3 regions of the Bacillus thuringiensis genome follow, and region 2 is predicted to be linked to each of the others. Evidence: riboswitches for the same ligand, from Rfam matches in the RefSeq annotation. Region 2 holds a riboswitch; each other region holds the start of a gene.

Region 1 (3,277 bases), 710 kb from region 2:
TTTTACGGGCAGCCCGACCCCGACCTAACTTCTTTGCTTCCGCTGAATTTTGAGGGGGGGTCTTACTGCCCACAAATAGCGGGATAAACGACAGAAGCCCGCTTTGCTACCGTCTTAGCAAAGCGGGCTTCTTCTATATTTAAGTTAGGTACTACAGTGTGATCAATCAAGTAAAGAGGTGTAACGTGTTATTGGTATAAATGACTACCAGTGTCTTTAAATTCTTTCGCTTTCTCTTTCATCCCTTTTTCAATTGCTTCTGTCGTTTCTAAATCATTTTCTTTCGCATATTCACGAATATCATGTGAAATTCTCATACTACAAAACTTCGGTCCACACATGGAGCAGAAATGAGCCGTTTTCGCACCTTCTGCTGGCAATGTTTCATCGTGATATTCCATCGCACGTTCAGGATCTAAAGATAAATTAAATTGATCGCGCCAACGAAATTCGAAACGTGCTTTTGAAAGTGCATCATCACGCTGATGAGCCGTTTTATGCCCTTTTGCAAGATCAGCCGCATGCGCTGCAATTTTGTACGTAATAACACCCGTGCGTACATCATCTTTATTCGGTAAACCTAAATGTTCTTTCGGCGTTACATAACAAAGCATCGCCGTTCCAAACCAACCGATCATCGCAGCTCCAATTGCCGATGTAATATGGTCATAACCTGGTGCAATATCTGTCGTTAGTGGCCCAAGTGTGTAAAACGGCGCGCCCTGACAAATATCAAGTTCTTTCTCCATATTCTCTTTAATTAAGTGCATCGGTACGTGTCCAGGTCCTTCGATCATAACTTGCACATCATGTTTCCAAGCAATTTTGGTTAATTCACCAAGTGTTTCAAGCTCAGAAAACTGTGCTTCGTCATTTGCATCTGCAATCGAACCTGGACGTAATCCATCTCCGAGAGAGAACGAAACATCATACTGCTTCATAATTTCACAAATCTCTTCAAAATGAGTGTATAGGAAGTTTTCTTTATGGTGGAATAAACACCACTGTGCCATAATCGAACCACCACGTGAAACGATACCTGTCGTACGCTTTGCCGTGATTGGAATGTAACGAAGCAATACACCAGCGTGAATCGTAAAGTAATCCACGCCTTGCTCAGCTTGCTCAATTAACGTATCACGATATACTTCCCACGTTAAATCTTCTGCAATTCCGTTTACTTTTTCCAGCGCTTGATAGATCGGTACAGTCCCAACTGGTACAGGCGCGTTACGAATAATCCACTCACGCGTCGTATGAATGTTTTTACCTGTAGATAAATCCATAATCGTATCCGCACCCCAGCGCGTTGCCCACGTCATCTTCTCTACTTCTTCTGCAATAGAAGAAGATACAGCAGAGTTTCCGATATTTGCATTGACCTTCACGTGGAAGTTACGCCCAATAATCATCGGCTCTGCTTCCGGATGGTTAATATTCGCTGGTAAAATGGCACGGCCTTCCGCGATTTCCTTACGAACAAACTCCGGCTCTACACCTTCACGAATCGCAACATATTCCATCTCAGACGTAATAATGCCATTACGTGCATAGTGCATTTGCGTAACGTTTGCACCTTGCTTCGCTCTAAGCGGCTGGCGATCCATTTGCGGGAAAACAGATGTATGCTTCGAAGCCACTTTCACACCGTCATCCTCTGGTTTCACTTCGCGCCCTTCGTATGCTTCTACATCACCACGCCCCATAATCCAAGAGTGGCGCGGTGTTGGAATACCTTTTTCCAACTCGACCTTATACGCAGGATCTGTATAAGGACCGCTCGTATCATACACACGGATTGGCGGATTTGGAACGCCATTCGTTTCGCTTTGTTCAATCTCACGCATCGGCACTTTCATACCTTCTCGTGGTCCATTCACATATACTTTTTTACTCCCTGGTAAACTCGATTTCAATTCAATTTGCTCAGCTGAAACAGATTGTTTCATAAATTTTGTTGCCCCCCTGTTCGTGACAAGGACGAGATATGGCCAGCGCATGCCAAAATAAAAAGAGCCAGGTCCATAAAAAAATAAGGACCTGGCTCATAAAGACATCATTATGTAAAGCCGTTAACTTCCCTACGCTGGTACGAGCCAGATCAGGTCCAAAGGGTTAAGAAGTTCACGCGCTTCTCTCTCAGCCTACGCATACGTTAGGCACCCCTAGTTTATCACTGATTTAATTTTCAATACTTTCCCATCATACACGATAATCTGAAAAATGCAAAGTTTATTTCTTTTGTTGTTTATGGAATCATCCACGTTAAATAATATGCCTGCACATACGTCATAATACCAACAATAATTACGAAGAACACCCTATTGTAAAAATAGTTTATAACTTAACATGGGAGTTTAAAAACATCTTCACCACAAAGAGTGTTGAGAATCTCGACCATTGTATTAAAAAAATTAAGAATACTAATATACAAGAGTTTAAGAGCTTTACGAATGGATTAGCCCGGGATATTGAAGCTGTCAGAAATGCGGTAACTTATGAGAATAATAATGGTCTTGCCGAAGGGAGCATAAACAAGTTAAAGCTTATTAAAAGAATCATGTATGGTCGATACAAATTCTCCACATTGCGGACAAAGATTCTACTTTTGGAGAGAATGAGACTTTTCAACTAACTCCGGAAAGAACCATTTTTTACTTGCTAAATACATTCATCAGTCCCGTTTGACAAAGAGCCTTTGTCTCTGCTGCATTTCGCTACAACTGCTACTGTTACCTGCCATACAACCTGCAATAGAGATAGGTAACAATTTACTATACAAGGAACAAAATTGACCTGCTCCTCCATTTAGTGATTTAACTATCTTTATTATTCAGAGCTAAAACTCAAAGAGAAATCTCTTACATTTATCGTAACATTATTTCCTTAATATGTTAATTTTTTGTTATCTTGTTAGTTAAAGGGGGACTTAGTACAAAAAATAACCGTAGATAGTAGCACGAACACCGTTCTTGTTATAATTAATTTTTTTCAGAACGTCTATAATCCTCTTTTAAAAAATATATGTAAATATAATAAAAAACGAATGATTAATAGAAATATTCTACACCACTCGTTTTTTATCGGACTTCTTTTTACTGTACTTTTATTTTCTTTATGAGTTATTAGAAAAATAATTGTCTATATAAGTCTTTATTTTTTCAAAATTCTTTTCCATAAATAAGATTGCTGGTACTTCAATTATTGGAAGATTATTTTCATTATCGAAAGCTGGACACGGTTTGGGAACTACCAAATAGTCAACTGAGTTTTTATC
Region 2 (3,277 bases):
CGTTTCACTACCAACTTTAGTACGTAATGTTAGTTGCTCGTATTCGAATGCTGGGAATAAAACAGCTAAGAAACGTTTTACAACTAAATCATAAATTTTGCGTTCTTTATCTGTGAATGCTGAGAAGTTAACGTATCCTTCTGTTGGAATAATCGCATGATGATCGCTTACTTTACTATCATCAACAAATGATTTGTTAGGTTTGATAGGCTTTTGTAATACTTTATGTGCGAAGGGACGGTATTCTCCAACACCACATGCTTTTAGACGTTCTGGAAGTGTTCCAACGATATCAGATGAAATGTAGCGTGAATCTGTACGAGGGTACGTTAGCACTTTATGCTGTTCATACAATTTCTGCATAATATTTAATGTTTCTTTGGCAGAGTAACCGAACTTTTTATTTGCATCACGTTGCAATTCAGTTAAATCGTAAAGACCAGGAGAGAATGATTTCTTCTGTTTCTTATCAATTTCCACAACAGTAGCATTTTGTTTATCTAAACTTTTTACAATACCATCAATTTTTTCTTTATTAAAACTACGGCTATTGCCATTTGTATCTTGCCAAGTAAGTTTGAGTTTCTCCATTGTTTGAGCTTCGATGCCGTAGTAAGTTTGTGCTTTGAAGTTTTTTATTTCATCCTCACGACTAGCGATCATAGCAACAGTAGGAGTTTGCACACGGCCGCAATTTAACTGGGCATTAAAGCGAGTTGTTAAAGCGCGAGTTGCATTAAGACCGATATACCAGTCAGCTTCTGAACGTGCAACTGCTGAAGCGTATAAATTGTCATAGGCTTTACCTGGTTTTAAATTTGCAAAACCATCTTTAATTGCTTTATCGGTTACAGAAGAAATCCATAAACGTTTGATTGGTTTATTTAGCTTAACTTTATCGATAATCCAGCGTGCGACTAATTCCCCTTCACGTCCAGCGTCTGTTGCTACAATAATTTCATTTACATCTTTTCTAAGTAGCTGACTTTTTACAGCATTAAATTGTTTACCAGTTTGTTTAATAACCGTTAATTTCAAACGCTCCGGTAGCATCGGTAAATCTTCTAAATTCCACTGTTTATATTTCACATCATAGCTTTCTGGATCTGCTAATGTAACGAGATGACCTAAAGCCCAAGTTACAATATATTTACTACCCTCAAGATAGCCGTTTCCTTTTTTATCACACTTCAGTACACGAGCAATATCTCGTGCAACGGAAGGTTTTTCAGCGATTACAACGCTTTTTGACATATTAAAAACATCCTTTCAAATTTCCATAAGTTAAATATAGCATACATCTTCTTGAGATTCAGTTTCGCTCCATATTTGAGCTGTTTTTAATGGAATGAACAAAACCCCCACTGATTAAAGTTTCACTTTATCCCGCATTAACGGGCAGTAAGATCCCCACCTCAAAATTCAACGAAAGCAAATAAGTTAGGTGGGGGAACAACTGCCCGTAAAAGCCTTCACTTTATCAGTTGCTCCTATATTAAATAGAAAAGTAAAGAACTTGTTATTTTACTAGAATAAGAGTAGACTTTGAAGTAGATGAATAAGAAACACATGGGAGTTTGTGGATACAAACTGAGAGGATGACTACTAGTCCGTCATTGACCATTTGAACCTGTTGGATAATGCCAGCGTAGGGAGAGTGTAAAAGCACATGTTCAGGCACTTTGCGTACGCGCAAAGTGTCTTTTTGTGTATCTCCCATCATTATAGTTAGGAGATGAAAAGGATGAATATGAAAGAAATTAGTAAAGTAGTGGATTTGGTGAGAGAATCTAATCCGTTAGTTCATAATATTACAAATGTTGTTGTAACAAATTTTACTGCTAACGGTTTGTTGGCACTTGGGGCATCGCCTGTAATGGCGTATGCAAAAGAGGAAGTAGCAGAAATGGCTAGCATTGCTGGAGCGTTAGTATTAAATATGGGGACACTTCGTCCTGAGGAAGTAGAAGCGATGTTACTCGCTGGTAAATCAGCAAATGTGAACAATGTGCCAGTACTATTTGATCCAGTTGGTGCAGGAGCAACTTCGTATCGAACAGAAGTTGCGAGACATATTCCGGCTGAAATTGATTTAGCAATTATCCGCGGAAATGCGGCTGAAATAGCAAACGTTATTAATGAGAAATGGGAAATTAAAGGGGTAGACGCTGGTACTGGAAATGGAAATGTTGTAAGTATTGCAAGGCAGGCAGCAGATGAACTAAATACAGTTGCGGTCATTACTGGAAAAGAAGATGTTGTTACAGATGGAGAGCGAACTGTTCTTATTCGAAATGGTCATCCTATTTTAACAAAAGTTACGGGAACAGGGTGTTTACTAACTTCGGTAATAGGAGCATTTGTAGCAGTTGAAAAAGATTATGTAAAAGCAGCAGTAGCCGCATTAACGTTTTATGGTGTAGCTGCAGAACTGGCAGCTGCTAAAACAGTAGAAAAAGGGCCAGGTAGTTTCCAAATTGAATTTTTAAATCAATTAGCGAATACAACTTCAGCTGATATGGAGAAGTATGGGAAGATTGAGGAGTTAGAGTAAGGGGGATGAAACACATGATGCGCATTGAAACAAAGAAAATGTCTAACCTATTACAAGTGTATTTTATTATGGGAAGCAATAACTGCACGAAGGATCCTTTAACTGTATTGAAAGAAGCGTTAGATGGTGGAGTGACACTTTTTCAATTTCGTGAAAAGGGGGAAGGTTCTTTAATTGGAGAGGATAGAGTGCGTTTTGCAAAAGAATTGCAGACTCTTTGTAAGGAATATAGTGTTCCTTTCATTGTAAATGATGATGTAGAATTAGCCATTGAATTAGATGCAGATGGTGTTCATGTAGGACAAGATGATGAAGGAATTACATCTGTTCGTGAAAAAATGGGAGATAAAATTATCGGTGTATCTGCTCATACAATTGAAGAAGCACGCTTTGCAATCGAACATGGAGCAGATTATTTAGGCGTTGGACCTATTTTCCCAACGAGTACGAAAAAAGATACGAAAGCGGTTCAAGGAACGAAAGGATTAGCTTATTTTAGAGAACAAGGAATTACAGTGCCAATCGTTGGTATTGGCGGGATTACAATTGAAAATACAGCGGCAGTTATAGAGGCGGGTGCGGAAGGTGTTTCAGTTATTTCAGCAATTAGTTTAGCTGAATCGGCGTATGAAAGTACGAGAAAATTAGCTGAAGAAGTAAAGAGAAGTTTGTAAGGAAGGACGTGTAGTATTTTAAGTGCTACATGGAGAAATGGACTGCCCA
Region 3 (3,277 bases), 2.1 Mb from region 2:
CTGCACTAAAGCTGTTCCGCTTACATGGCCTTGAAGTTCATGGGATTGATATGAATGAGGATGGTATTGATACGAATGAAGTTGAAAAAAGCTTGCGTGAAAAAGATTTTGATTTTGCATATTTAATTCCTTCTTATCATAATCCAACTGGTATTGTTACGAGTTCAGAGAAAAGAACGGAATTGATGAGATTATTCTCAAAATACAAGGTTCCTATTATAGAGGACGGATTTAATGAAGAATTACGTTATTCAGGTTCACATTTAGCTCCATTATTAACGTTTGCTGGAGCTGGCAATAATGTGATTTATATTAGTAGCTTTTCAAAGGTACTTTTCCCTGGTTTACGTGTAGGCTGGATTATTGCAGATAAAGAGCTGATTCATTATTTAGAAAGCGTAAAAAGAGCAAGAACGATTCACACATCTACGTTAGATCAAGCTGTTCTGTTTCAATATTTACATGAGGGATATTTTGAAAAATATTTAAAAAAGGCAAGATCTGTTTATAAGAAAAAATATGATTTAGCTGTCGGGGCATGTAACCAGTACATTCCTTTCAAAAGAATGACTGGAGATGGTGGACTTCATTTATTTATAGAGCTAGAAGAGCATATGAATGCTCGCACACTTTTACAAAAGTGTTATGAGAAAGGCGTTACGTTTTCACCTGGAGATGTTTTTTACTCTGGTGAAGAAGGAACGAATACTTTCCGATTAGGATTTTCACGCTTGAAAGAAGAAGAAATAGTTCGGGGAATCAAAATAATTGGTGATACAATAAAAAATGAAATTTGGAGTTGAGGGAATGAGAATTGGCGTTATTATGGGCGGGGTATCGTCTGAAAAGCAAGTATCAATTATGACTGGAAATGAAATGATCGCACATTTAGATAAAAGTAAGTATGAAATAGTTCCAATTACATTAAACGAAAAAATGGATTTAATTGAAAAAGCGAAAGACATTGATTTTGCATTGCTCGCATTACATGGAAAATACGGAGAAGATGGGACAGTTCAAGGAACACTGGAGAGTTTAGGGATTCCTTATAGCGGAAGCAATATGTTATCTAGCAGTATATGTATGGACAAAAATATTTCGAAAAAGATTTTACGTTATGAAGGTGTAGAAACACCAGATTGGATTGAACTTACAAAAATGGAGGATCTAAATCTTGATGAGTTAGATAAGTTAGGATTTCCATTAGTGGTAAAACCAAACTCTGGCGGATCGAGTGTCGGGGTGAAAATCGTTTACAATAAAAATGAATTGATCTCAATGCTAGAAACTGTATTCGAATGGGATTCTGAAGTAGTAATTGAGAAGTATATAAAAGGTGATGAAATTACATGTTCCATTCTGGATGGAAAACAGTTACCTATAGTTTCAATTCGACATGCAGCCGAGTTCTTTGATTACAATGCAAAATATGATGATACTAGTACAGTTGAGGAAGTTATCGAACTTCCAGCAGAAATTAATGAACGTGTAAATAAAGCATCACTTGCTTGTTATAAAGCATTAAAATGTAGTGTTTATGCAAGAGTTGATATGATGGTGAAGGACGGAATTCCATATGTAATGGAAATTAATACATTACCAGGGATGACACAATCAAGTTTATTGCCAAAAAGTGCAGAAGCAGCGGGAATTAGTTATAGTAAACTATTAGATATGATTATTGAAACATCATTAAAAGTGAGAAAAGAAGAAGGTTTTTAAGATAGTTATATAACGAATTCTTTTGACAGTTTCACGAAGTATGCTATGATGAATACATTATAAAAACAAAATATTTATCCACTAGGGGGGCCTTTTATAGGCTGAGATCAAATGTGATTTTGAGACTCTTAGTACCTGATCTGGTTAATGCCAGCGTAGGGAAGTGGGAAAGACGTTGCTATTTAATGAGTAAATAAATACTGTCAATTTCACTTTCTTTACGCCTGTAAAGAAAGTTTTTTTATTTTACAGCTTTAATAATTGTGGATAAATACTTATATTTTATACATTATTGGAGGGATTTTAATGACTTTTTCACAATCATTACGTAAAGAAGTAGATTCAATTTGGGAAGCGAGTTTTAACCATCCTTTTGTAAAAAAACTTGGTGAAGGAACGTTAGATTTAGCTAGTTTTCGCTATTATGTGCTTCAAGATTCATATTATTTGAGTCATTTTGCTAAAGTACAAACTTTAGGAGCTGCAAAAGCTCTTGAATTAGAGACGACAGCTCGTATGGCACATCATGCTCAAAATACATATGAGGCAGAGTTATCTTTACATGAGAATTTTGCTAAAAAGCTAGGGATAACAAAAGAAGAAAAAGATAATTTTATTCCTGCACCAACTGCATATGCGTATACTTCACATATGTATCGTGCTGCGTATGAAGGACATTTAGGAGATATCATTGCAGCAATTTTACCTTGCTATTGGTTGTATTATGAAATTGGTGAACGCTTAAAAGAGTGCCAGCCGGAAGAGCCAATTTATAACGAATGGATTTCTGCTTATGGATCTGATTGGTTCCGTACGCTAGTTGAAGAACAAATTACACGTTTAGATACTATCGCTGAAAAAGTAACAGAGGCAGACCGCAAGCGTATGAAACAGCATTTTATTATTAGCAGTCAATATGAATATTCATTTTGGGAAATGGCTTATACATTAGAAAAATGGCCAGTGGATACAGACGTAAAAGATGTAATTGGATGAAGAATAGATGTAATGTTATAGATAGGTATGGATAATATCTATCTATATATATTTCTTATCAAATTTGCGCAAAGTCGATAGTGCTGAGGAAATGCTGAAATGGCATATCGATAAGTTAGCTAGTTTAATTGTCTACGCATTAAATGGATAAACTACTGTCACATATATTTTACAATAAAACGGATATGTTACTAAGCTAACTTCAGATGCACAACGTAATGAGATGAAATTTTACCTTGAACGTAAAGCTTGGAGGTATGAAGTTAAATAAGAAAAGAAACCCGCACTGTTAGCTGTAACGGAGTTGTTTTTTCTTTGCAGGAATTTCTAAATTACCATGAAGTGCTGTTAACACAATATGCAAATATGCATATTGTGTTTTTTTGAGTTCTTTTTGTGTTAAAATCAAATATAGAGATATGGAAAAATAAAGAAGTAAAAGCAGGAATATCCAATGAATTTTGAGAGGTGTTATATGTTTACAAATAAGAAATTAATTCGATTTGGTTTATCATTGTTTGTATTTTTAGGAATCATTAATTTTACAATCAGCTATTTC

What was found. Region 2 has a riboswitch for thiamine pyrophosphate ahead of thiM (hydroxyethylthiazole kinase). Riboswitches for the same ligand answer to the same signal wherever they lie in the genome.
Region 1: it holds a riboswitch for thiamine pyrophosphate, as region 2 does, so the genes downstream of both, thiC (phosphomethylpyrimidine synthase ThiC) here and thiM (hydroxyethylthiazole kinase) in region 2, are expected to answer to the same signal.
Region 3: it holds a riboswitch for thiamine pyrophosphate, as region 2 does, so the genes downstream of both, tenA (thiaminase II) here and thiM (hydroxyethylthiazole kinase) in region 2, are expected to answer to the same signal.

What each region holds. Positions count from the first base shown of each region.
Region 1 is NZ_CP012099.1:5,001,415-5,004,691, forward strand. Features, by position in the region: gene thiC (phosphomethylpyrimidine synthase ThiC) at 189-1,949, opposite strand; TPP riboswitch at 2,062-2,177, opposite strand; partial or broken gene AC241_RS36050 (L-lactate permease) at 2,249-2,320, opposite strand; gene AC241_RS33420 (transposase) at 2,366-2,635, shown strand; gene AC241_RS25915 (hypothetical protein) at 3,116-3,277, opposite strand, start outside.
Region 2 is NZ_CP012099.1:415,132-418,408, forward strand. Features, by position in the region: gene topB (DNA topoisomerase III) at 1-1,254, opposite strand, end outside; TPP riboswitch at 1,560-1,672, shown strand; gene thiM (hydroxyethylthiazole kinase) at 1,745-2,554, shown strand; gene thiE (thiamine phosphate synthase) at 2,569-3,228, shown strand.
Region 3 is NZ_CP012099.1:2,485,905-2,489,181, forward strand. Features, by position in the region: gene pdxR (MocR-like pyridoxine biosynthesis transcription factor PdxR) at 1-803, shown strand, start outside; gene AC241_RS12780 (D-alanine--D-alanine ligase) at 808-1,722, shown strand; TPP riboswitch at 1,796-1,901, shown strand; gene tenA (thiaminase II) at 2,029-2,718, shown strand; gene AC241_RS12790 (DUF3937 family protein) at 3,173-3,277, shown strand, end outside.